3 regions of the Hylemonella sp. GW821-FHT10B10 genome follow, and region 3 is predicted to be linked to each of the others. Evidence: predicted binding sites of a transcription regulator. Region 3 holds the regulator's gene; each other region holds the start of a gene.
What was found. Region 3 encodes LexA, which represses DNA repair genes until DNA is damaged. Its sites were predicted from a motif close to ACTGTATNNNNATACAGT; they were not measured.
Positions count from the first base shown of each region.

Region 1: recA (recombinase RecA) is a predicted target of LexA. The motif match lies at 2,842-2,859, and genes of this name have one in related genera.
Region 2: cho (excinuclease Cho) is a predicted target of LexA. The motif match lies at 2,267-2,284, and genes of this name have one in related genera.

Region 1 covers NZ_JBWKNN010000003.1:224,757-231,652, reverse strand. Annotated here, with positions in the region: gene sucC (ADP-forming succinate--CoA ligase subunit beta) at 1-150, opposite strand, end outside; gene argC (N-acetyl-gamma-glutamyl-phosphate reductase) at 316-1,248, shown strand; gene recX (recombination regulator RecX) at 1,249-1,722, opposite strand; gene recA (recombinase RecA) at 1,752-2,807, opposite strand; gene AC07NT_RS14650 (MarR family winged helix-turn-helix transcriptional regulator) at 2,941-3,429, shown strand; gene AC07NT_RS14645 (response regulator) at 3,491-4,168, shown strand; gene AC07NT_RS14640 (sensor histidine kinase) at 4,208-5,647, shown strand; gene AC07NT_RS14635 (SPOR domain-containing protein) at 5,656-6,315, opposite strand; gene AC07NT_RS14630 (biotin--[acetyl-CoA-carboxylase] ligase) at 6,326-6,896, opposite strand, start outside.
Region 2 covers NZ_JBWKNN010000001.1:305,724-312,619, reverse strand. Annotated here, with positions in the region: gene AC07NT_RS01515 (Y-family DNA polymerase) at 1-606, opposite strand, end outside; gene imuA (translesion DNA synthesis-associated protein ImuA) at 548-1,294, opposite strand; gene cho (excinuclease Cho) at 1,315-2,181, opposite strand; gene bfr (bacterioferritin) at 2,408-2,884, shown strand; gene AC07NT_RS01495 (SMP-30/gluconolactonase/LRE family protein) at 3,013-4,719, opposite strand; gene AC07NT_RS01490 (dihydrodipicolinate synthase family protein) at 4,844-5,776, shown strand; gene AC07NT_RS01485 (mandelate racemase/muconate lactonizing enzyme family protein) at 5,773-6,896, shown strand, end outside.
Region 3 covers NZ_JBWKNN010000001.1:947,314-954,209, forward strand. Annotated here, with positions in the region: gene AC07NT_RS04665 (oxepin-CoA hydrolase, alternative type) at 1-224, opposite strand, end outside; gene AC07NT_RS04670 (3-hydroxyacyl-CoA dehydrogenase) at 307-1,827, opposite strand; gene AC07NT_RS04675 (glutathione S-transferase) at 1,946-2,611, shown strand; gene AC07NT_RS04680 (D-2-hydroxyacid dehydrogenase family protein) at 2,634-3,641, opposite strand; gene AC07NT_RS04685 (hypothetical protein) at 3,712-3,999, opposite strand; gene lexA (transcriptional repressor LexA) at 4,031-4,714, opposite strand; gene AC07NT_RS04695 (asparaginase) at 4,821-5,777, shown strand; gene adk (adenylate kinase) at 5,849-6,505, opposite strand; gene kdsB (3-deoxy-manno-octulosonate cytidylyltransferase) at 6,655-6,896, opposite strand, start outside.

The DNA of each region.
Region 1 (6,896 bases), on a different contig from region 3:
ATGGATTTGCGCCTTGACGACCCAGACGGGACCGCCAAGCTTCTGGGCGGCCTCAACCGCCTCCTGGACTGTGAAGGCCGGGATGCCGCGGGGCACCGGCACACCAAACTGGCGCAAGATTTCCTTGCCTTGGTACTCGTGGATCTTCATGAGGGCTCTCTCAGGAAATGATTTTCTGTCCGACCTCGGAACCGGCGTGTCCCGTGGCTGGTGCTGGATTCAGCACAGCCTTGGAATGTATCATGTTGCTCTGCACCAAAACTTGCTGGACATCCATCATATTGATTGAGTTGATCAATCAGCCCCGCCTTTACCATGACACGACACAAAGTCTTCATTGACGGCGAAGCCGGCACCACCGGCCTGCAGATTCGCGAACGCCTGCAAGCCATGCCTCAGATTGAGCTGCTGAGCATTGCCGCCGACCGGCGCAAAGACCCGGCCGCCAAGCGCGAACTACTGGCCGGTACGGACCTGGTCATCCTTTGTCTTCACGACGACGCTGCCCTTGAGACCGTGGCCCTGGTCGACGCGCTGGAAAAGACCTCCGGCCGGCCTGGCCCCAAGATCATCGACGCATCGACCGCGCACCGGGTCGCCCCGGGCTGGGTCTATGGCTTTCCGGAACTCACACGCAGCCAGGCACAGGCCGTGGCGCAGGCACGCCGTGTCGCCAATCCGGGCTGCTACCCGACCGGCGGCATCGCCCTGCTGCGTCCGCTTGTGGATGCCGGCCTGCTGCCACCTGACTATCCGGTGGTGATGTCGGGCTATTCCGGCTATTCCGGTGGCGGACGTCAAATGATCGAGGCCTATGAGGTCACGAAATCGGCCCCACCGCTGGAGGTCTATGGTCTGAGTCTGACCCACAAGCACCTGCCCGAATTGCAACACTACAGCGGCCTGAGCCGCCGGCCTATATTTGTCCCCGCAGTCGGCAATTTCTACGCAGGGATGATTGACCAGATCGGCCTGCAATTCGATCTGATGAAAGGCGTCAACCGTAGCCAGCAGCTGGAAGATGCGCTGCGCGCGCATTACGCCGGCAGCGAATGGGTCAGTGTGGTGGCGCCCGCAACCGGCGGTCGTCTGGAGCCCACCGCGCTCAACGGCACGAACGAGATGGAGCTCAGCGTCTACGGAAACGACAGCCTGGGGCAAGCCGTGCTCGTCGCCCGCCTGGACAATCTGGGCAAGGGTGCCAGCGGAGCAGCGGTGCAAAACCTCAGGTTGATGCTGGGCCTGTAGTCAGGTCTCTTCGCCTCCGGGATCGCCGCCCAGCACACGGCGCACTATTTCGCCAGTAAACCCGCGCGCGAGCAGAAAACGTGTCTGCCGCGCCCGCTCCTGGGCCGTCTGCGGTGCAACATCGAACCTTCTTTGCCAGACCTCCCGGGCACGCGCAAGTTCGCTGTCCTTGAGGCCGGACAGGGCGTTCGCTATCAATTCGCTGTCCAGCCCCTTGTCCTGCAACTCCTGGCGTATGCGTGTCGCCCCCAGCCGGCTCGCACGCCGGTTCAACACCGACTCCACGACCCGCTCCTCGCTGATGAAGCCACGGGCCTGCAGTTCGTCCAGCGCCTGCGCCAGCGTACCGGGTTCTTCTTCGTACGGCCGGAGCTTGCGTTCGAGCTCGCGGCGCGAATGTTCGCGCTGGCTCAGCAGGCGCAGCGCCCGTCCTTTGAGCGTGGGCTGGAAAGCCAGCCGCCGGGCAGTGGCCATGGTCCGCGCCTCCTTACCGGCCGCCGGCTTTATTCAGCGACGGGTTCTGCGGCCTCGTTGAGCAAGGGAATGCCCAGCGACTCGCGCACCTTGTTTTCGATCTCGTGCGCCAACTCCGTGTTCTCGCGCAGGAACTCGCGTGCGTTGTCGCGGCCCTGGCCGATTTTTTCGCCGTTGTAGGCATACCAGGCGCCGGATTTTTCGATGATCTTGGCGTTGACACCCATATCGATGATCTCGCCCTCGCGGCTGATGCCCTCGCCGAACAGGATGTCGAATTCGGCGGTCTTGAAGGGTGGCGCCACCTTGTTCTTGACGATCTTGACCTTGGTCTCGTTACCAATGGCCTCCTCGCCCTTCTTGATGGTGCCGGTGCGGCGGATGTCAATGCGCACCGAGGCGTAGAACTTCAGCGCGTTACCGCCTGTCGTGGTTTCGGGGCTGCCGAACATCACGCCGATCTTCATGCGGATCTGGTTGATGAAGATCACCATGCAATTGGTCTTCTTGATGGTGGCAGTGAGCTTGCGCAGGGCCTGGCTCATCAGGCGGGCCTGCAGACCGGGCAGGGAATCACCCATCTCGCCTTCGATCTCGGCCTTGGGGGTCAGGGCCGCCACCGAGTCGATCACGATCAGGTCCACGGCGCCGGAGCGCACCAGGCTGTCGACGATCTCCAGGGCCTGTTCCCCCGTGTCTGGCTGGCTGATCAGCAAGTCGGGCAGGTTGACGCCCAGTTTCTGCGCGTACTGCACGTCCAAGGCGTGTTCGGCATCCACGAAGGCGCAGGTACCGCCGATCTTCTGCATCTCGGCAATGACCTGCAGCGTCAGCGTGGTCTTGCCCGACGATTCCGGGCCGTAGATCTCGACCACACGGCCGCGCGGCAAGCCGCCCACGCCCAGGGCGATGTCCAGGCCCAGGGAGCCGGTGGAGACCACCTGGATGTCCTCGATCGCCTCGCCCTCACCCAGACGCATGATGGTGCCCTTGCCGAACTGCTTTTCGATCTGGGCCAGCGCGGCCTGCAGGGCCTTGGCTTTTTCGCTGTTGGCGACGCTGATGGATTTGCCGGATACGTCCATGGATGCTCTCCTTGTTGGGTTGACTGTTTCATCCAGTGTTTTTAACTACAGGCTGGATGCTTGACCAGTACTTTATGCGTGTTGTACTTTCATGTAAAGCTTCAATTTAGTCATTTTGGTTTACTATCTGCCAATGCCGGCAACGACGCTTTCTGCACCGATTGATGGCGGCTGGCGCCAGACCCACCTGGGCCGCCTGCTAGGCCATGCCATGCGGCGTTTCGACGAGCGCGTGCTGCACCTGATGGCACAGGACGCCGAAGTCCCCCTGAGCCTGTCCAACCTGGCAGCGCGCGGCAAGATCAGCGCGGCCCACATCCACATCACGCGCCACCTGGCGCTGGATGGCGCCCGACTCCAGGAACTGGCGGCATTGGCAGGGATGAGCAAGCAGGCCATGGGCAAGCTGGTCGACCAGTGCGAAGCCTGGGGGCTGGTCACACGTGAAGCCGATCCTCGCGACGGCCGGGCCCGGCTGGTGCGCTTCACCCCGGTAGGCCTGGACTGGCTGCGCGGCTTCCAGCGGGCTGTGGTGCAGGCGGAAACCGAGTTGAAACAGGCCGTCAGTCCCGAGGTGGCGGCCGTCATTGCCTTGGGCCTGGAGGCCTACGCCAGCGCCTAGAATCGTCCTGACACACCACGCCGAGCCGGCGCCCACAGCCGGCAAGCCCCAGGAGACACGCATGCGGATATTGATCGCCGAAGACGACCAGGTGCTGGCCGACGGCTTGTTGCGCACCCTGCGCAGTTCTGGCGCGGCGGTAAACCACGTGGCCAACGGGACCGAGGCCGACGCCGCGCTCATGACCAACACCGAGTTCGACTTGCTGATCCTGGACCTGGGTCTGCCCAAGATGCATGGCCTGGAAGTGCTCAAAAAGCTGCGCGCGCGCGGTTCCAGCCTGCCGGTGCTCATCCTCACTGCCGCGGACAGCGTGGAAGAGCGCGTCAAAGGTCTGGACTACGGCGCCGACGACTACATGGCCAAGCCTTTTTCGCTGCAGGAGCTGGAAGCCCGCGTGCGCGCCCTCGTGCGCCGCGGCATGGGCGGTGCCAGCAGCCACATCAAGCACGGTCCCCTGGTCTATGACCAGGCCGGCCGCGTGGCCACCATCGACGGCAAGATGGTCGAACTCTCCGCGCGCGAACTCGGTCTGCTGGAAGTGCTGCTGCAGCGTACCGGCCGCCTGGTCAGCAAGGACCAGCTGGTCGAACGCCTGTGCGAATGGGGCGAGGAGGTCAGCAACAACGCCATCGAGGTCTACATCCATCGCTTGCGCAAGAAGATCGAGAAGGGGCCCATCCGTATCGCCACCGTGCGCGGCCTGGGCTACTGCCTTGAGAAGATCCAGAGCAGCTGAGCTGCCGGACCGGGACGTTTCCAGAGTAGCGGCTGCATCGTGAAACTCTTCCAACGCGAGCAGCGCTCACTTTTTGGTGAGATCCTGGACTGGATGCTCACGCCCCTGCTGCTGCTGTGGCCCATCAGCCTGGTGCTGACCTGGCTGGTCGCGCAGGGCATCGCCGGCAAGCCTTTCGACCGCACGCTCGAATACAACGTCAACGCCCTGGCCCAGCTGGTCACGGTCAACCAGCAGCACGTGCAATTCAACCTGCCTCTGCCGGCACGGGAACTGCTGCGCGCCGACGACATCGACACGGTCTACTACCAGGTCCTGGGCGCGCGCGGCGAATACCTCAGCGGCGAGCACGACTTCCCGCTGCCCCCAGGAGACGCGCCGGTCACACCCGGCGAGGTGCGCCTGCGGGACGACACCTTTCACGGCCAGGACATCCGGGTTGCCTATATGTGGGTGCCGCTGGACACGCAGGCCAAGCGCACGGTGTTGGTCCAGGTGGCCGAGACCCTGGACAAGCGCTCGGTGCTGGCGGCCGAGATCATCAAGGGCGTGATGCTGCCCCAGTTCGTGACTTTGCCGCTGGCCGTGCTGCTGGTCTGGCTGGCGCTGGTGCAGGCGATCAAGCCGCTCAACCGACTGGAAGAACGCATACGCGCCCGCCGCCCCGACGACCTCAGTCCGCTGGACGCGCAGGCGGTGCCGCTGGAAGTGGCCCCCCTGGTGTCCTCGGTCAACGATCTGCTGCTGCGGCTCAAGGATTCGATCGGCGCGCAAAAACGCTTCCTGGCCGACGCCGCCCACCAGCTAAAGACACCCCTGGCCGGTCTGCGCATGCAGGCTGACCTGGCCCAGCGCGAGGGCACCAGCACCGAGGAGCTCAAGGTCTCGCTGCGCCAGATCGGCCGGGCCAGCGTTCGCGCCACCCACACCGTCAACCAGCTGCTGGCGCTGGCACGCGCCGAGGCCGGCACCACGGCCATGAGCCGTCAGCCCTGTGACCTGGCCCGGCTTACCATGGAAGTCGTGCAGGACTGCGTGCCGCGCGCCATGGACAAGCACATCGACCTGGGTTACGAAGGCGCCCAACCCGGCATGCCCGGCGTCATGCTCGAAGGCAATCCCACCCTGCTCAAGGAACTGGTGCGCAACCTGCTGGACAACGCCTTGAGCTACACGCCCTCCAGCGCGGACAGGCCCGGCGTCATCACGGCGCGTGTGCTGGCCGACCCTTTCGGCAAGATCATCGTGTTGCAGGTGGAAGATTCCGGGCCGGGCATTGCGCTGGCGGAACGCGAGCTGGTGTTCCAGCCCTTTTACCGGGCCTTGGGCAATGACGTCGACGGATCGGGCCTGGGCCTGCCCATCGCGCAGGAAATTGCGCAGCAGCACCATGCCCGCATCAGTGTGGAGGACACGCGTCCCGGCCAGACCCCTCCCGGGGCACGCTTCACGGTCCGCTTTGACCTGACGCCGGAGTAGAGTGCTTCTCAGCGGCAGCTGCGCAGCGTCTTGTCACCCAGCGCGGACTTGAGCTCTTCCAACTTGGGCCGCAGCGCTTCGTCGGCCGCGGGAATGCGCAGCTGGCTTTGCCGGATTTCGAGCCGCTCCTGCACCACGCGCGCGGTCCGCACGCCGCGCTTTTGCAGCGCCGCCAGTTCGGCCTGGGCCTGGGCTTGGGTCTCGAAACGACCCAACGAAAGACCTAGCTGCAATTCCGGGTTGTCCAGGGACTGCAGCTTGAGTTTCATCTTCTCCAACTCTGCGCGCTTTTTATCCTGAGCTGCTGCGTTGGGAAACTTGCCCATGTAGACGATCCAGCGTGCCGGCTCCACCAGCAGTTCCAGCGACCAGGCACCAGCAGGCAAGGAGGCTTCCAACGCCTTGCGCACGGTTTCGGTCTGGACCTCGTCGAACAGGCCGGCCTGCAGGCATTCCGGTGGTTTGGGCGGTGTCAACGCAACCTGCTCGGCCCGGCGCCCTTCGTCGGTCGGCAGGATGCGGATCGCCTCGGGGCGAATCTGCTGGGTCAGGCGCTGCGGCTCGCTCTGTTCGGCCGGCGCCCAGCCGTAAGTGCGCAGCATGCCGTGCGACCAGGCGAAATAGGCGGCGTTCAGCAGGACCAGGAGCAGGACGAGGAGGCGCAACATGAATGGGGCTTCACTTCGAGGGGCGGACGCTGACTTCGGCGCTGGAGATTTTCTTCAGCCCGCCGGAAGTATGCACCAGCAGGGCGCCGCCGCCGTCCACGCCCCGAGCGTGGCCAGTCGTGCCATCGCTCAGGATCACCTCGCGTCCGGCCAGGGCATCGCGCGCGGCATAGGCTGGCTGGAAAGGCCCCCAGCCCTGGGCCTCAAAGCGTTGAACGTCCGCCACCAGCGCCGCGGCCACACGCTGCAGGGCCTGCGGCGCGGTCATGCCCGGCTCGAGCTCCTGCAGCCAGGCCGGTGGCGTGGCCAGGCCGGTACCATCACGCGGCGTGATGTTGATCCCCACGCCGATCACCGCGTAACGTGCGTCGTGGATCTGTGTGGTTTCGATCAGGATGCCGGCCAGCTTGCGGTCGGCCAGCCAGACATCATTGGGCCACTTGAGTTGCAGGTCCGGGTGCAGGCTCTGCACCACGCTCAGGCCTACGGCGAGCGACAGGCCCGACCAGTCGGCCATCTGCAGGGGCAGGCCCAGCGAGAACATCAGCACATCCCCGGGCCGCACACCGCTGCTCCACTGC
Region 2 (6,896 bases), 640 kb from region 3:
CACTTCGATGCGGCCGTTGAATTCCAGGCGTACGCTGAATTGCTGGGGCAATTCGATCCACTCGAAGGCCTCGGGCCGCTGGGCGTAGGCACGGTCCAGCGCCTCCAAGAGTGCAGCGCCGAAGCGGCGCGAGACACCGCCACGCGGCAGCGCACGCACATCACCCAGCGTACGGCAGCCCAGGCGTGCAAGCACGTCTTCCTGTGCATGCGCGGCACTCAGATGCGCAAGGGGCAGCGCATCGAGCATGGCACCGAGGCGGCGCACGGTGCAGGACACGGCGGGTACAGGCGTGGTCTCAACCCCCGGCGGCAACGTCCGCAGCAGGGCCAGCGCGGCCAAGGCCGTGGAGGCCACGGCCAGGCCCGTGCCGCCGGCTAAGGCCAGTTCGTCACGCAGGCGCTGCAGCAGCGCGCGCTGGCCGCCGAAGAGGCGCAGGCTGGCTCCGGCCTCCAGCAGCACCGCCTCTTCCAGCACGCAGACCCGGGGGCTGAACGACAGGGCCCACCAGGCAAGGGCTTGCTGTTCAGGACTGGGCTGCGCGGGCTCATGCGCTCTGGAGCTGGCGTCGGGCGGTGCGGGTGGGCGCAGGGCGATCCACAGCATGACCGGGGTCCTTGAGGTGACGTCGCTTGCGCAGCGCGGCCATCACGGGCAACGGTGCAGCAAGGGTGAGAGGGTGGTCATTCACAGGACCGCGGCGCTTGAGCAGCTCGACGCTCAGGCCCTGCGCGTCTGCTGCGCTGCGCAGTGTGAGGCGCAGCGGCGCGGGCGAGGACTCGTGCCGCGCGGCTTCGGGCCTGAAGGCGAAGACCAGCGCCTGCGTGGCTGTGCTGGCCAGCTGCAGGCGGCGCAGCTGCTCGGGCCGCGCCTGCGGCACCCAGGTCATGAGCGCGCCAAGATCACGACAACGCAAGACCTGCTCGGCAGCCCAGAGGCGTTCAGCCGGGGTATGGGCGTCGATGCGCAGCAGCTGCGCGGCCGGGATGCCCGCGGCCACCAGCGCGGGCAGGTGCGGCAACAGTGGTGCGCCGATGAGCACGAGCGGCCCATGGACCACGGCGGCCTTGAGCGCGGGCAAGAGCAGGCGCCATTCGTGCTGACCGCTCCGCACCTGCAGCACTTCGGTCAACTGCCCCAGAGGCCAGCCGCCGCCGGGCAGTTCGGCGTCGAGCTCCGGGTGGCCGCTGGTCAGCACGGCCTGCGCGGTCTGGTGCAGCTGATCCGCACGCCAGACACCTGCGACGTCGTCGGGTGATGACACAGAGGGCACAAGACGCAGAACAGCAGACATGGCGATCTCTCAAAGCGTGATCAGAGGGGGATCAGATCCGCCGTGCCCGAGAGCAGGGGGCGGCAGAGGATCTTGTAACCGTCGGCATCGAAACCCGCTGCAGGCTGGTCCAGCGTACGAGCGGCGGCCATGGAGTCCGCGCTACCGAGGTAGCACCAGTTGCGCACGACGTGGATCTGCTCCAGGCCTTCCTCGTCGCGCTCGCGCAGGCCGATGGCACCGGCATGCGGCCAGCAGGCCACGCGCAGGGTTTCGAGTGCGGCGATCAGGCGCTCTTGATGAACGGCCGGGGTTTCGTCACCACGGCATACCCCCGCGCACTGGTGCAACGCGGCGCGAAAACAGGCGCGGCCGGACGCGAGCCGTTCCAGCCCCAGCGCGCCGTAGCAGAGCTTGTGCAGGTCGGCCAGATTGCGCAGGCCGTCGAGCGCGGCGTGGCGGCTGCCGTAGAGGCCGAAGAGGTCGGGTGTGGTGGCGAAGTTGTGGGTGCGCGCGTCCACCACCTCGGGGCGGCCCGCGGCGTCCAGGCGCAGGGCGCAGAGCTGGCGGCTGCGGCGCAGCTTCTGGTTGTAGAGCGGTTGCTGCTGCTTGATGAGGCTGGCTTCGAGCAGCAGGGCGCCCACTTCACCCGCGGTGCGGCGGTGGGTGATGAGGCGGGTCTGACGCAGCAGGCGCGCTTCATCGGGGTTGCGCAGGTGCGAGAGCACGCGCGCGCGCAGGTTCACGCTCTTGCCGATATAAAGCGGCAGCGCGTCGCCCGGCTCACCGTGGAAGGTGTAGACGCCGGGCATGTGCGGCAGCGCCTCCACGCACTCGCGCAGGTGCTCGGGGTATTCGTAAATGCGGGCCTCGTCGAACTCGAGGCGGCGGCGGGAGGGGATGTGCATGGCGGGGGCGCTACACGCGTGGGGCTTCGGTTTCGGTCTGGGTGATGGGCGGCCGGGGCACGCCATGCCTGCATCTTGCCACACTACTGTTTTTAAAACCAGTACAATGCCGCAAGCCTTACTGCGTCTGGTTCTCAGTCCCATTCCCCAGTGTCAGGGGGCTTGAAAGCTGTGCGCTTTGCATGACAATGCAGGCTGTCTCCCACAACAAGGAAAAGGAAGGCCCATGAAAGGCGACCCGCAAGCCATTGCCCACCTGCAGGCCCAGCTCAAGAACGAGTTGACCGCCATCAACCAGTACTTCGTGCACTACCGCATGCTCAAACACTGGGGCCTGGACAAGCTGGCCAAGAAGGAATACGAGGAGTCGATCGGCGAGATGAAACACGCCGACAAGCTCATGGACCGCATCTTCACGCTGGACGGCCTGCCCAATCTGCAGGACCTGGGCAAGCTCCACATCGGCGAGAACGTGCCCGAGATCCTGCGCAGCGACCTGGCGCTGGAGACAGGCGCGCAGGCCACCATCAAGGACGGCATCGCCCACTGCGAGAAGGTGCGCGACTATGTCTCGCGTGACCTGCTGCAGGAGATCCTGGACGACACCGAAGAGCACATCGACTTTCTCGAGACCCAGATCGAGCTGCTGGACAAGGTGGGCCTGCAGAACTACCTGCAAAGCCAGATGGGCGAGATTTCCTGAAGCCTGGGCGGCGCCGAAAACAACAAAGCCGCTCATCGAGCGGCTTTGTTGTTTTCGGCGCAAGGCTCAGGCGGCGGCCTTCACTTGCGCCTGGTTGGCCACGGTGCGCGGCGCGGCGCGTGCCCTGTTCAGCCCGCGAAGGGGGTTTCTGGCAGGCCGCGCACGCCTGGCACGTCCAGAGCGAACAGCGCGCCTGACAGGGGGGCACTGGCCAGTGCCTGTGTGCCCAGCCGCACGGATGCGCTGGTGACATAGAGGGTGCCGAGGTCTGCACCACCGAAGCAGCAACTGGTGGGCCTGGGCACCGGCAGGCGCACGCGCATGAGCTCGCGGCCGTCGGGCGCGAAACGCACCAGTTCCCAGCCGTCCCAGACGGCCACCCACAGGCAGCCATCGGCGTCCACGGTCAGGCCATCGGGCTTGCCCTCAGCCGTACCAAACACCACCAGCGGGCGGCGGTGGGCGATGCGGCCTGCCGCGAGGTCGAAGTCGTATTCGTAGATGGTCTTGCGGAAGGTGTCGGTGAAATACATCCGCGTGTTGTCCGGACTGAAACCCAGCCCGTTGGGTACGGTGAAGCCGCTGTCGACCTTCTCCCAGCTGCCGTCCGGATCGACGCGGAAAAGGTTGCCCCGGTTGGGCATGGCACCCATATCCATCGAACTGACCCACAGGCGGCCACGCCGGTCACATTTGCCGTCGTTGTAGCGGTTGCCCGGGCGGGTGGATTCTGGGTGGGCGAACAGCGTCATGCGGCCCGAGTCGGGCGCCATGGCCATCAGGCCCGCCGGCGTGGCCAGCAGCAGCCCCCCCGACGCCATGGGCACCACCATGCTCACCATCGAGCCCAGAGGGGTTTCCCGCTGCTGGCCGCTTGTTGCATCCAGCTGGTGAAGGGCGGGAGCGAGGATGTCCACCCAGTACAGGGCGTTGTCGCGCGGTGACCAGATCGGGCCCTCGCCGAGCAGCGCACGTGCCTCGCCCACGGCATGCACGGCCGGTGTGGGGGCCTCGGGCGGTTCGGTATGCTCCAGCAGCGACATGGGCTGACCCGCCGCGCTGTGCGTGATGGTGCGGGCCGCGCCGATCAACTCGGCCGACAGGCTGTGCGCGCGCCGCGCATCCAGCTGGGCCGTACTGGCCGTGACGGCCACCGCGCCGATGACCCGTCCTTCGTAGTCGAACACCGGTGCCGCCACGCTCACACGTGTGGCGTCGTATTCGCTCACTTCCAGCGCGTAGCCGCGTGCGCGGGTGAGGTCCAGTTCGGCGCGCAACGCCGGTTCGTCGACGAGGGTGCGTTCGGTGAAGCGCACCAGCGGCGAAGCCGCCAGCAGATCGCTCTGCTGGGCGGGCGGCAGGCAGGCCGCGATCGCCTTGCCGGCGGCGCTGGCATGCAGGGGCAGGCGCAACCCGACCTTGGAGGTCGCCTGCGGTTCACGGCCCGCATCTTCGTTGGCGACCACCACCATCTGCTGGCCGCTCAACACCACCAGCTGCACACTTTCGTCGAACGCGTTGCGCAGGCGGACCAGCTCGTCCTGGGCCGCCACGCGCAGGTCGAAATCGCTCCAGACCTCGTGCGCCAGTTCCAGCAACCGGAACCCGAGCTGGAAGGTCTTGTTGTAGCTGTCGTGGCGCAGCAGGCCTTCGCGCACCAGGGTGCCCAGCATGCGGTGCAGGGTCGACTTTGGCAGGGCCGAGGCGCGCTGCAGCTGCGTGAAAGTCATGGGGGCGCGGGCTGCCGATACCAGGTTCAGCACGGCCATGGCTTTTTCCAGAACCCCCAGGCCGGGGGCGGTGACAGCAGCGGTGGATGCGGTGTTTTCTGACATGGCGTAGGCCGGAATTCTAGGTCAGGGCCCCTCCGGGTAAGTACCAATGAATGGAACTCACCCATTGAATGCATGTGATGACTACAATAAGGTTCCATTCATCGGAACTAATTGGATAGACGACGTGACATCTCCTACTGCCCTTTCAGGGGTCTTCCCTGTCCTGCCCACCCCGTTCGATGCCGCTGGCGCACCCGATGAAAAGGCGCTGCGTGGCCTGGTGCGCTACCTGCTGGAGGCGGGTGTCGATGGCATCACCTACCCGGGCGTGGCCAGCGAGGTGGGGCAGCTCACCGTGCCCGAGCGCCTCTCGCTGACGGCCGCCGTGCTCCATGAGGTGGCGGGCCGGGTGCCGGTGGTGGCGGGGGTGTCCAGTGGTCAGGCCGAGACGACGATCGAGCTGGCACGTGCCGCGATCGCGCAGGGCGCGGCAGGTCTGATGGTGGCCGTGCCGCCCGACCGCCCGACCGCTGCGCAACAGATCGGCTACTTCAGCGAGGTGGCGGCCGCGGTGCCGGGTGCGGCCATCGTGCTGCAGAACGTCCCTTTGCCGGTGGGCGCCGGCCTGGACCCCGAAGCCATCGTCGAGGTAGCGAAAGCCGTCCCGGCGATCCGCTACGTGAAGGAAGAGACGCTGCCCAGCGGCCAGCGCCTGACGGTGTTGCGCGAGCGCGGCCCGGTCACGCTGGCGGGTGTATTCGGAGGCGCCGGCGGGCGTTACATCACCGACGAGCTGCGCCGTGGCGCGGCCGGCACCATGCCCGCCATCGAACTGGCCGAGGTGCATGTGGCGCTGTTCAAGGCCCACCGGGCGGGCGACGTCGCACGCGTGCGTGAACTCTTCACTCGCATGCTGCCCATCCTGAACGTGCAGGCGGTGTTCCGCTGGTCCCTCACCAAGTACGTACTGAGAGCACGTGGCCTGCTCAGCAGCGAGAACCAGCGCGCAGCCGGTCCGCGGCTGGATACGCTGGACAAGGCCGATGTGGACGGTTTTCTCGGCGACCTGCAGGACCTCCTGTTGCCGACGCACCCGCTGCGCAGGAGCGCGAAATGACCCCCGCGCGCATCGCCGCCATCGAGACCTTCATCGTCTCGCTGCCGCGTGAAACGCCCTACCTGGGCCCGCTGGGCGAGGGCGAGCGGGTGAGTGCGCGTGGCTACCTGGTGCGGCAGGGCAACCGCACGATCTACCCGAGCACCGACATGTCGGTGCTGATCAAGGTGACAGCCGAGGACGGCACGCATGGCTGGGGCGAGACCTACGGTATTGTCGCCCCCGAGGCGGTGACCGCCATCATCGACGACGTGCTCGGCCCGGTGATCGTCGGGCGCGACACGCGCGACGCCACCGCCATCCACGAAGACCTGTACGACCTCATGCGCGTGCGCGGGGCCTCGGGCGGCTTCTGGGGCGATGCGATCGCCGGCATCGACATCGCGCTGTGGGACCTGGCGGGCAAGCTCACGGGCCTGCCGGTGGCCAAGCTGCTGGGTGGGCAGCGCACCACGCGCGTGCCCGCCTATGTGTCGGGCCTGCCGGGCCAGACGCTTGACGACAAGGTGAAGCTCGCGCGCGATTTCGCAGCGCGCGGTTTCGATGCCATCAAATACGCGGCGGCCGTGTCGTTCGATGGCATCGTTGACGAGATGCGCGCGCTGCGCGAGGCGCTGGGTCCGCGTGTGAAGCTGATGGTGGACCTGCACTGGAAGTTCGACGCGGGCGAGGCGATCCAGCTGATCGACAGGCTCGCGCCGTACAACCCGTATTTCGTCGAGGCGCCGTGTGCCGCCGAAGACCTCGAAGGCCAGGCGCGCGTGGCCGCCGCCGCGCGTGTGCCAGTAGCGCTGGGTGAGGAGTGGCATTCGGTGCACGAGGCGCTGCCCCGCTTCGAGCGCCGCGCGATGTCCATCGTGCAACCCGAGATGGGCCACACCGGCATCAGCCAGTTCATGCAGATCGGCCGCATGGCGAACGCCTTTCACATGCGCGTGGTTCCGCACGCCAGCATCGGCGTGGGCATCTTCCAGGCAGCGAGCCTGCACGCGGCGGCCTCGCTGCCCAACGTTCCGATGCACGAGTACCAGCACTCGGTGTTCGACCGCAACCTGCGTTTCGTCGACACCACCATGCGCTGCGAAAGCGGCGCCTTCATCCTTCCCGACGGACCGGGCCT
Region 3 (6,896 bases):
AGCTGGCGGCTGGCCTGCAGGCGGTGCAGGTCGCCACCGGCGCAGAAGAGCTCGCCTTCCCCGGTGATGAGCACGCTGCGCACTTCAGGATTGCTCTCGGCGACGCTCAAGGCCTCCACGCCGGCGGCATACATCTCGGGCCCCAGGGCGTTGTGGCGGCCCGGGTTGGAAAGGGTCAGCACCATGGTGCGGCCCTGGCTGGTGCTCAGCAGTTGTGCGCTCATATGAATTCGAAAGCCTCCGCGCCACGCGCTACGGTCATCGCCTTGGGAATGGCCCGGCGACGATGGAGTGTCTCACGAAGTTTCAATCTTCCTCGTGCAGCAGCGACAGGCCGATGGCACCGCGTCGGCGCAGCCAGGGGCTGGGGCGGTAGCGCGGGTCGCCGTAGACGGTCTGCAGATTGAACAGCACCTCCAGCACATTGGTCGGGCCATAGCGGTTGCCCATGGCCAGCGGACCCATGGGGTAGCCCAGGCCCAGGGTCACGGCGGTCTCCAGGTCGGCGGGCGAGCAGATGCGCTGCTGGCAGATGTCGGCTGCGATATTGACGATGTTGGCCACCACGCGCTGCGTGACAAAACCACCGCTGTCGCGGATCACGCTCACGGCCTTGCCATCGCGCGCGAACAGGGCGTGGGCGGCATCGCGCATGTCGGTGCGCGTGGCCGGGTTGGTGGCCAGCACACGACGTTTCGTCGCGACATCCTCGATCAGCAGGTCGATGCCCACCGTGCGCGCTGGGTCCAGGCGCTCTACCACGGCTACCGTGGTAACGTCAAAGCCCAACGGGGCCACGACGGTGAGTGCAGTGCCCGAGGGAGATTGTCCGGTTTCGATCTTCGCGCCCAGATCCTTGAGCAGTTGCAGCAGTTCGGCGCGACGTGCTGCGCGCGGCGAAACCCAGACCGGTGGGATATCGGTCACCTGTGGTGCCGGCAACTCGGGGGCGACCTGGGCCACGTTCTTCTCGTAGCGGTAAAAGCCTTCACCCGTCTTGCGACCCAGCACGCCACCGGCCAGGCGCTGCGCGGTGATGACGCTGGGGCGGTAACGCGGCTCTTCGAAGTACTGGTGGTAGATGGACTCCATCACAGGGTGCGAGACGTCCAGTGCGGTCAGGTCCATCAGTTCGAAGGGGCCGAGCTTGAAACCGGCCTGGTCACGCAGGATGCGGTCGATGGTGGCGTAGTCGGCCACGCCCTCGCTGACGATGCGCAACGCCTCGGTGCCATAACCGCGGCCGGCATGGTTGACGATGAAACCCGGTGTGTCCTGCGCGGTCACGGGGGTGTGGCCCATCTGGCGCGCGTATTCCGAGAGGGCGGCGCAGACCGTCGGATCGGTCTTCAGGCCGGCGATCACTTCGACCACCTTCATCACCGGCACCGGGTTGAAGAAGTGGTAACCGGCCACACGCTGCGGTGATTTCAGCTTGGCGGCAATGGCCGTGATCGAGAGCGAAGACGTGTTGCTGGCCAGAACGGCGTTGGCGCCGACGATGCCTTCGAGTTCGGCAAAGAGCGTGGCCTTCACGTCCAGGCGTTCCACGACGGCTTCCACCACCAGGTCACAACTGGCCAGGTCTTTGAGGTTGCTGGCGGCTTGCAGCCTGGTCTTGCAAGCGGAGGCGGCTGTTGCTTCCAGGCGGCCCTTTTCCACCATCTTGTCCCACTGTTCGCCCAGGGCCTGTTGCGCTGCGGCGATGGCAGCAGGTTGGCTGTCGTAAAGGGTGACGGTGCTGCCGGCCTGGGCGGCGATCTGGGCGATGCCGCGGCCCATGGCGCCGGTGCCGACGACGGCGATGTGTGCGTAAACGGGTTTCATGGCCGGAATTATGGCCCGGGCGTTTGGCCTTCCAGAGTCACCTGCCGGACTGCCTTTGTCCTTGTCCTCTGAGAGACTCCAAGTTCCGGATTCCCCAATCAAAACCCGAGGTGACACGATGACATTGAAGCTCTGCGGATTTGCCGCCAGCAATTATTTCAACAAGGTGAAGTTGCAGCTGCTTGAAAAGGATGTGCCCTATACGGAGGAGCGGGTCTGGACGGGCAATACCCATCCCCTGCTGATGGACCGGTCCCCCATGGGCAAGGTGCCCTTTCTGGACACACCGTCCGGTCCGATTTCCGAATCCAGTGCCTGTGCGGAATACATCGAGACGGTCTATCCGCAGCGTCCCCTGCTTCCCGCAGATCCCTATGCCGCGGCCAAGGTACGGGAGCTGATCATTTACATGGAATTGCATCTGGAACTGGTGGCGCGCGACCTCTACGCCGAAGCCTTTTTTGGGGGCAAGGTCAGCGATGGTCTCAAGGAGCGCACCCGCAAGTTGCTGCTCAAGGGCGTTCACGGATTTTCCAAGCTGGTGAAGTTTTCGCCCTACGTGGCGGGCGCGGAGTTCACGCTGGCGGATTGTGCGGCGGTGGCCCATCTGCCCCTGGTGACCAGCGCCAGCAAGATCATCTATGGCGAGGATGTGCTGGCGGGCCTGCCCGTGCGCGACTACCTCAAGGTCATGGGCGCGCGGCCCCATGTGCAGACGGTCAACGCGGACCGCAAGACCAGCACCGAGCAGATGCTGGCCAAACTCGGCGCGAAGCCGGCCTAAGAGACTGTGAACAGGCGCTCAGTCAGCGCGAGACCTTCAGTGCTTCCGGATTCGCGATATTGCTGGGCTGGCCTTTGATGAAATTCACCACGTTGTCGAAGGCCGTACCGAAGTAGAGCTCGTAGCTTTCCTGCTCAACGTAGCCGATGTGCGGTGTGCAGATGCAATTTTCCAGGCGCAGCAGGGCATGGCCCTGCAGGATGGGTTCGGATTCGAACACATCGATCGCCGCCATGCCGGGGCGGCCGTGGTTGAGCGCGAGGATCAGAGCCTCGGGTTCCAGTAGTTCTGCGCGCGAGGTGTTGACCAGCAGCGCGGTGGGTTTCATTTGTGCCAGATCGGTGGCCGTGACGATGCCGCGCGTGGTCTCGTTCAGGCGCAGGTGCAGGCTGAGCACATCGCTTTGCTGAAAGAATTCCTCACGGCTGGCTGCAGCCTCGTAACCGTCCTGCACGGCCTTTTCACGGGAGGGCTCACGGCCCCAGACCAGTACGCGCATGCCGAACACCCGGCCGTAGCCGGCCAGCAGCTGCCCGATCTTGCCGTAGCCCCAGATGCCCAAGGTCTTGCCGCGCAGCACCGTGCCCAGGCCGAAGTTGGGCGGCATGGCGGCCGACTTCAGGCCGGATTGCTGCCAGGCGCCGTGCTTGAGATTGCCGATGTACTGCGGCAGGCGGCGCATGGCAGCCATGATGAGGGCCCAGGTCAGTTCGGCCGGTGCCACCGGTGAGCCGGTGCCTTCGGCCACGGCTATGCCACGTTCGGTACAGGCAGCCAGGTCGATATGGCTGCCGATGCGGCCGGTCTGGGCAATCAGCTTGAGGCGCGGCAGCTTTTCGACCAGCTGGCGGGTGATGGGGGTGCGTTCCCGGATCAGCACCAGCACGTCGGCATCACGCAGGCGGACCGAGAGCTGGCCCAGGCCTTTGACGGTGTTGGTGAAGATCTTGGGGGGATAGTCGGCCAGTTTGGCCGCGCAGTCCAGCTTGCGTACGACGTCCTGATAGTCGTCCAGAATCACGATGTTCATGCCGCTATTGTGCCTCGGCCTTCCGTGCGGGCTAACCCGCATGGTGGCAGGGTGCGGCGACGGAAAGGGCTCAGTGGCGTGCGGCTTCGCAGGCGGCCAGACGGTCGAGTTCGGCGCAGACGTCGGCCATACGGCCGGAGATCACCATGCGACCGACCTGCGAGCGGGGTTGGCCGGCTTCCATGACGCGCACCACGCGCAGCGGGCGTTGCATGGGGCGGCTGCGTACGGCGGCCAGGGCCGGGTTGCGTACGGATGGCAGCGCAGGAGCCATCATGGCGGGCCGACCGGGCGTAGCGGGTGCCAGCCAGCGCAGCAGGCCTTGCAGGGGAGTCCAGAGGGCGTAGGCGGTGTTCATCGTTGACCTTTCGGGGCGGGACGCAGCGCGTTCACATGAGCATGGTGTTGCGGATCAGGCCGACGGCCAGACCCTCAATCTCAAAGGGGTCACCCGGCTCGACCACGATGGTCTGGTAGTCGGGATTTTCGGGCAGCAGTTCGATCAGGTGCTTGTTGCGGCGAAAGCGCTTGACCGTGACCTCGTCACCCAGGCGCGCCACGACGATCTGGCCATTCTTGGCGTCCTTGGTGGACTGCACGGCCAGCAGGTCGCCGTCCATGATGCCGGCGTCGCGCATGGACATGCCGCGCACCTTGAGCAGGTAGTCGGGCTTGCGCTGGAACAGCGAGCTCTCGACGTAATAGGTCTGGTCTACATGTTCCTGCGCGAGAATGGGCGAACCGGCAGCCACACGCCCGATCAGGGGCAGGGCCAGTTGGGACAGGTCCGGCATGGGCAGGGAGAATTGCTTGATGCGCGATTCATTGATGGAACGCAGCGCCTCGCCTTGCAGGCGGATGCCACGCGAGGTGCCGCTGACCAGTTCGATCACGCCCTTGCGCGCCAAGGCCTGCAGATGCTCTTCGGCGGCGTTGGCCGACTTGAAGCCCAGTTCGGTGGCGATTTCGGCGCGCGTGGGCGGGGCGCCGGTGCGCGCAATGGCGCTCTGGATCAGGTCCAGAATCTGCTGCTGGCGGGCGGTCAGCTTGATCGGGTACTGCGGCAGGTCCATCGTGGCGACTCCTGTGGGTTGGATGGCAAGACGGCACTGTCTCGATATCCAGTAACTGTATTTTTAACCAGTTTCTAGGGAATTGCAAGTGGGGCAAGGAAAAATCGTGGTTTTGGGCACGGGAGGCACCATCGCCGGCCTGGCCGCCAGCGCGGCCGACAGCCGTGACTACGTGGCTGCGCAGAAGCCGGTAGGAGAGCTGTTGGCCGGTTTTGCGGCACCCGGCGGTAGCGAGCTGCTGAGCGAGCAGGTGGCCCAGATCGACAGCAAAGACATGGACCTGGTCGTATGGCAGAAGTTGTTACAACGCTGTGTTCACTGGCTGGCCCAGGCCGACGTGCAGGGGCTGGTCATCACCCATGGCACCGACACGCTGGAGGAGACTGCCTTTCTGTTGCAGACCCTTCTGGCGCCGCGCAAGCCCGTGGTGCTGACCTGTGCCATGCGCCCGGCCAATGCCCCGGATACCGACGGCCCGCAGAACCTGCGGGATGCTCTGGCGGTGGCCGCCTGCGCTGGGGCCCAGGGCGTGCTGGTCGTCTGTGCAGGTCGCATCCTCGGCGCGCAGGATGTGCAGAAGGTGCACAGTTCTAGGCTTGATGCCTTCAGCGCGGGCGAGGCGGGTGACGTCGGGCGAGTGCATCAGGGGCGCGTCGAGCGCGTACGTGACTGGCCCCTGTCGCAGCTACCCCAGGAGACTTTGCTGGAAGCCGTTCTGGGAGCCCCGGCCATGCCGCGCGTCGAGATCCTGCTCAGCCATGCCGCGGCCTGTGGTGCCACGGTCGATGCCCTGGCTGATCCGACGGTTGCTGCCCGGTACGGCGCCCCCCCCCTGCACGGTCTGGTGCTGGCCGGCACAGGTGGCGGCACGGTGCATCGAGAACTGGAGGCCGCTCTGCGACGGGCGCAGGTGGCGGGAGTCCGGGTGCGGCGCAGCACGCGCTGCGCTGATGGTTTTCTGCAGCCCAGGCCTGCCGACGAGTTTCCCGTGGCGGTGGGCCTGAGCCCGGTCAAGGCGCGGCTGGCCCTGATGCTGGAGCTGTTGGCTGAAGGCGAAACTTAAAGTTAAAGGGGCGGCACAAAAAACAAACGCCCCGCGGCAGGTGCGGGGCGTAGGCTGGAAGCGGGAGTCTCCTATTTGGCCAGTGCCTGCAGCGCGCGTGCCGTGATGTCTTCCACACTGCCCATGCCGCTGATGGCGCGGTACTGGGGCGCGGCGGCCGGATCCTTCTTGGCCCAGCTGCTGTAGTAGTCCACCAGGGGGCGGGTCTGGGCGCTGTAGACGTCCAGACGCTTCTTGACGGTCTCTTCCTTGTCGTCCTCGCGCTGCACCAGCGGTTCGCCGGTCACGTCGTCCTTGCCAGCGACCTTGGGCGGGTTGAACTTCACATGATAGGTGCGGCCCGAAGCAGGGTGTGAACGGCGACCGCTCATGCGTTCGATGATGGCCTCGAAGGGCACGTCGATTTCCAGCACGTAGTCCAGCTTCACGCCGGCCGCCTTCATGGCATCGGCTTGCGGGATGGTCCGCGGGAAACCGTCGAACAGGAAGCCCTTGGCGCAATCGGGCTGGGCGATGCGTTCCTTGACCAGGTTGATGATCAGGTCGTCACTGACCAGCGCACCCGATTCCATGACCGCCTTGGCCTGCAGGCCCAAGGGGGTTCCGGCCTTCACGGCGGCGCGCAGCATGTCGCCGGTGGAGATTTGCGGGATGCCGTATTTCTGGCAGATATAGGCGGCTTGCGTGCCCTTGCCGGCGCCGGGTGCGCCCAACAGGATCAGTCTCATGGATACCTCGGATGTTTTGGTGTTTTTTGCCAGCGAAAGCACCATGGCGGTGCAGATCGGCTGCATGACTGCGTTGAGGATAGCATGCCGTAACCTGAATGAAACTTACAGCCGCCAGGGCTGTTTTCCCCGCAACCTGCGGGGGCGTTTCAGGCGGCAAACAGCCGGCGTACGCGAGCCAGGTCTTCGGGGGTGTCCACACCCGCGCCTGGGGCCTGCTGCGTCACGTGCACGGCGATGCGGTGGCCGTGCCACATGGCACGCAACTGCTCCAGCGCCTCGGTGACCTCGATGGGAGCCTGCGGCAGCCTGGGGAATTGGCGCAGAAAGCCGGCGCGGTAGCCATAGATGCCGATGTGGCGCAGGGGCGCCGGATCGGGCAGGGTCTTCA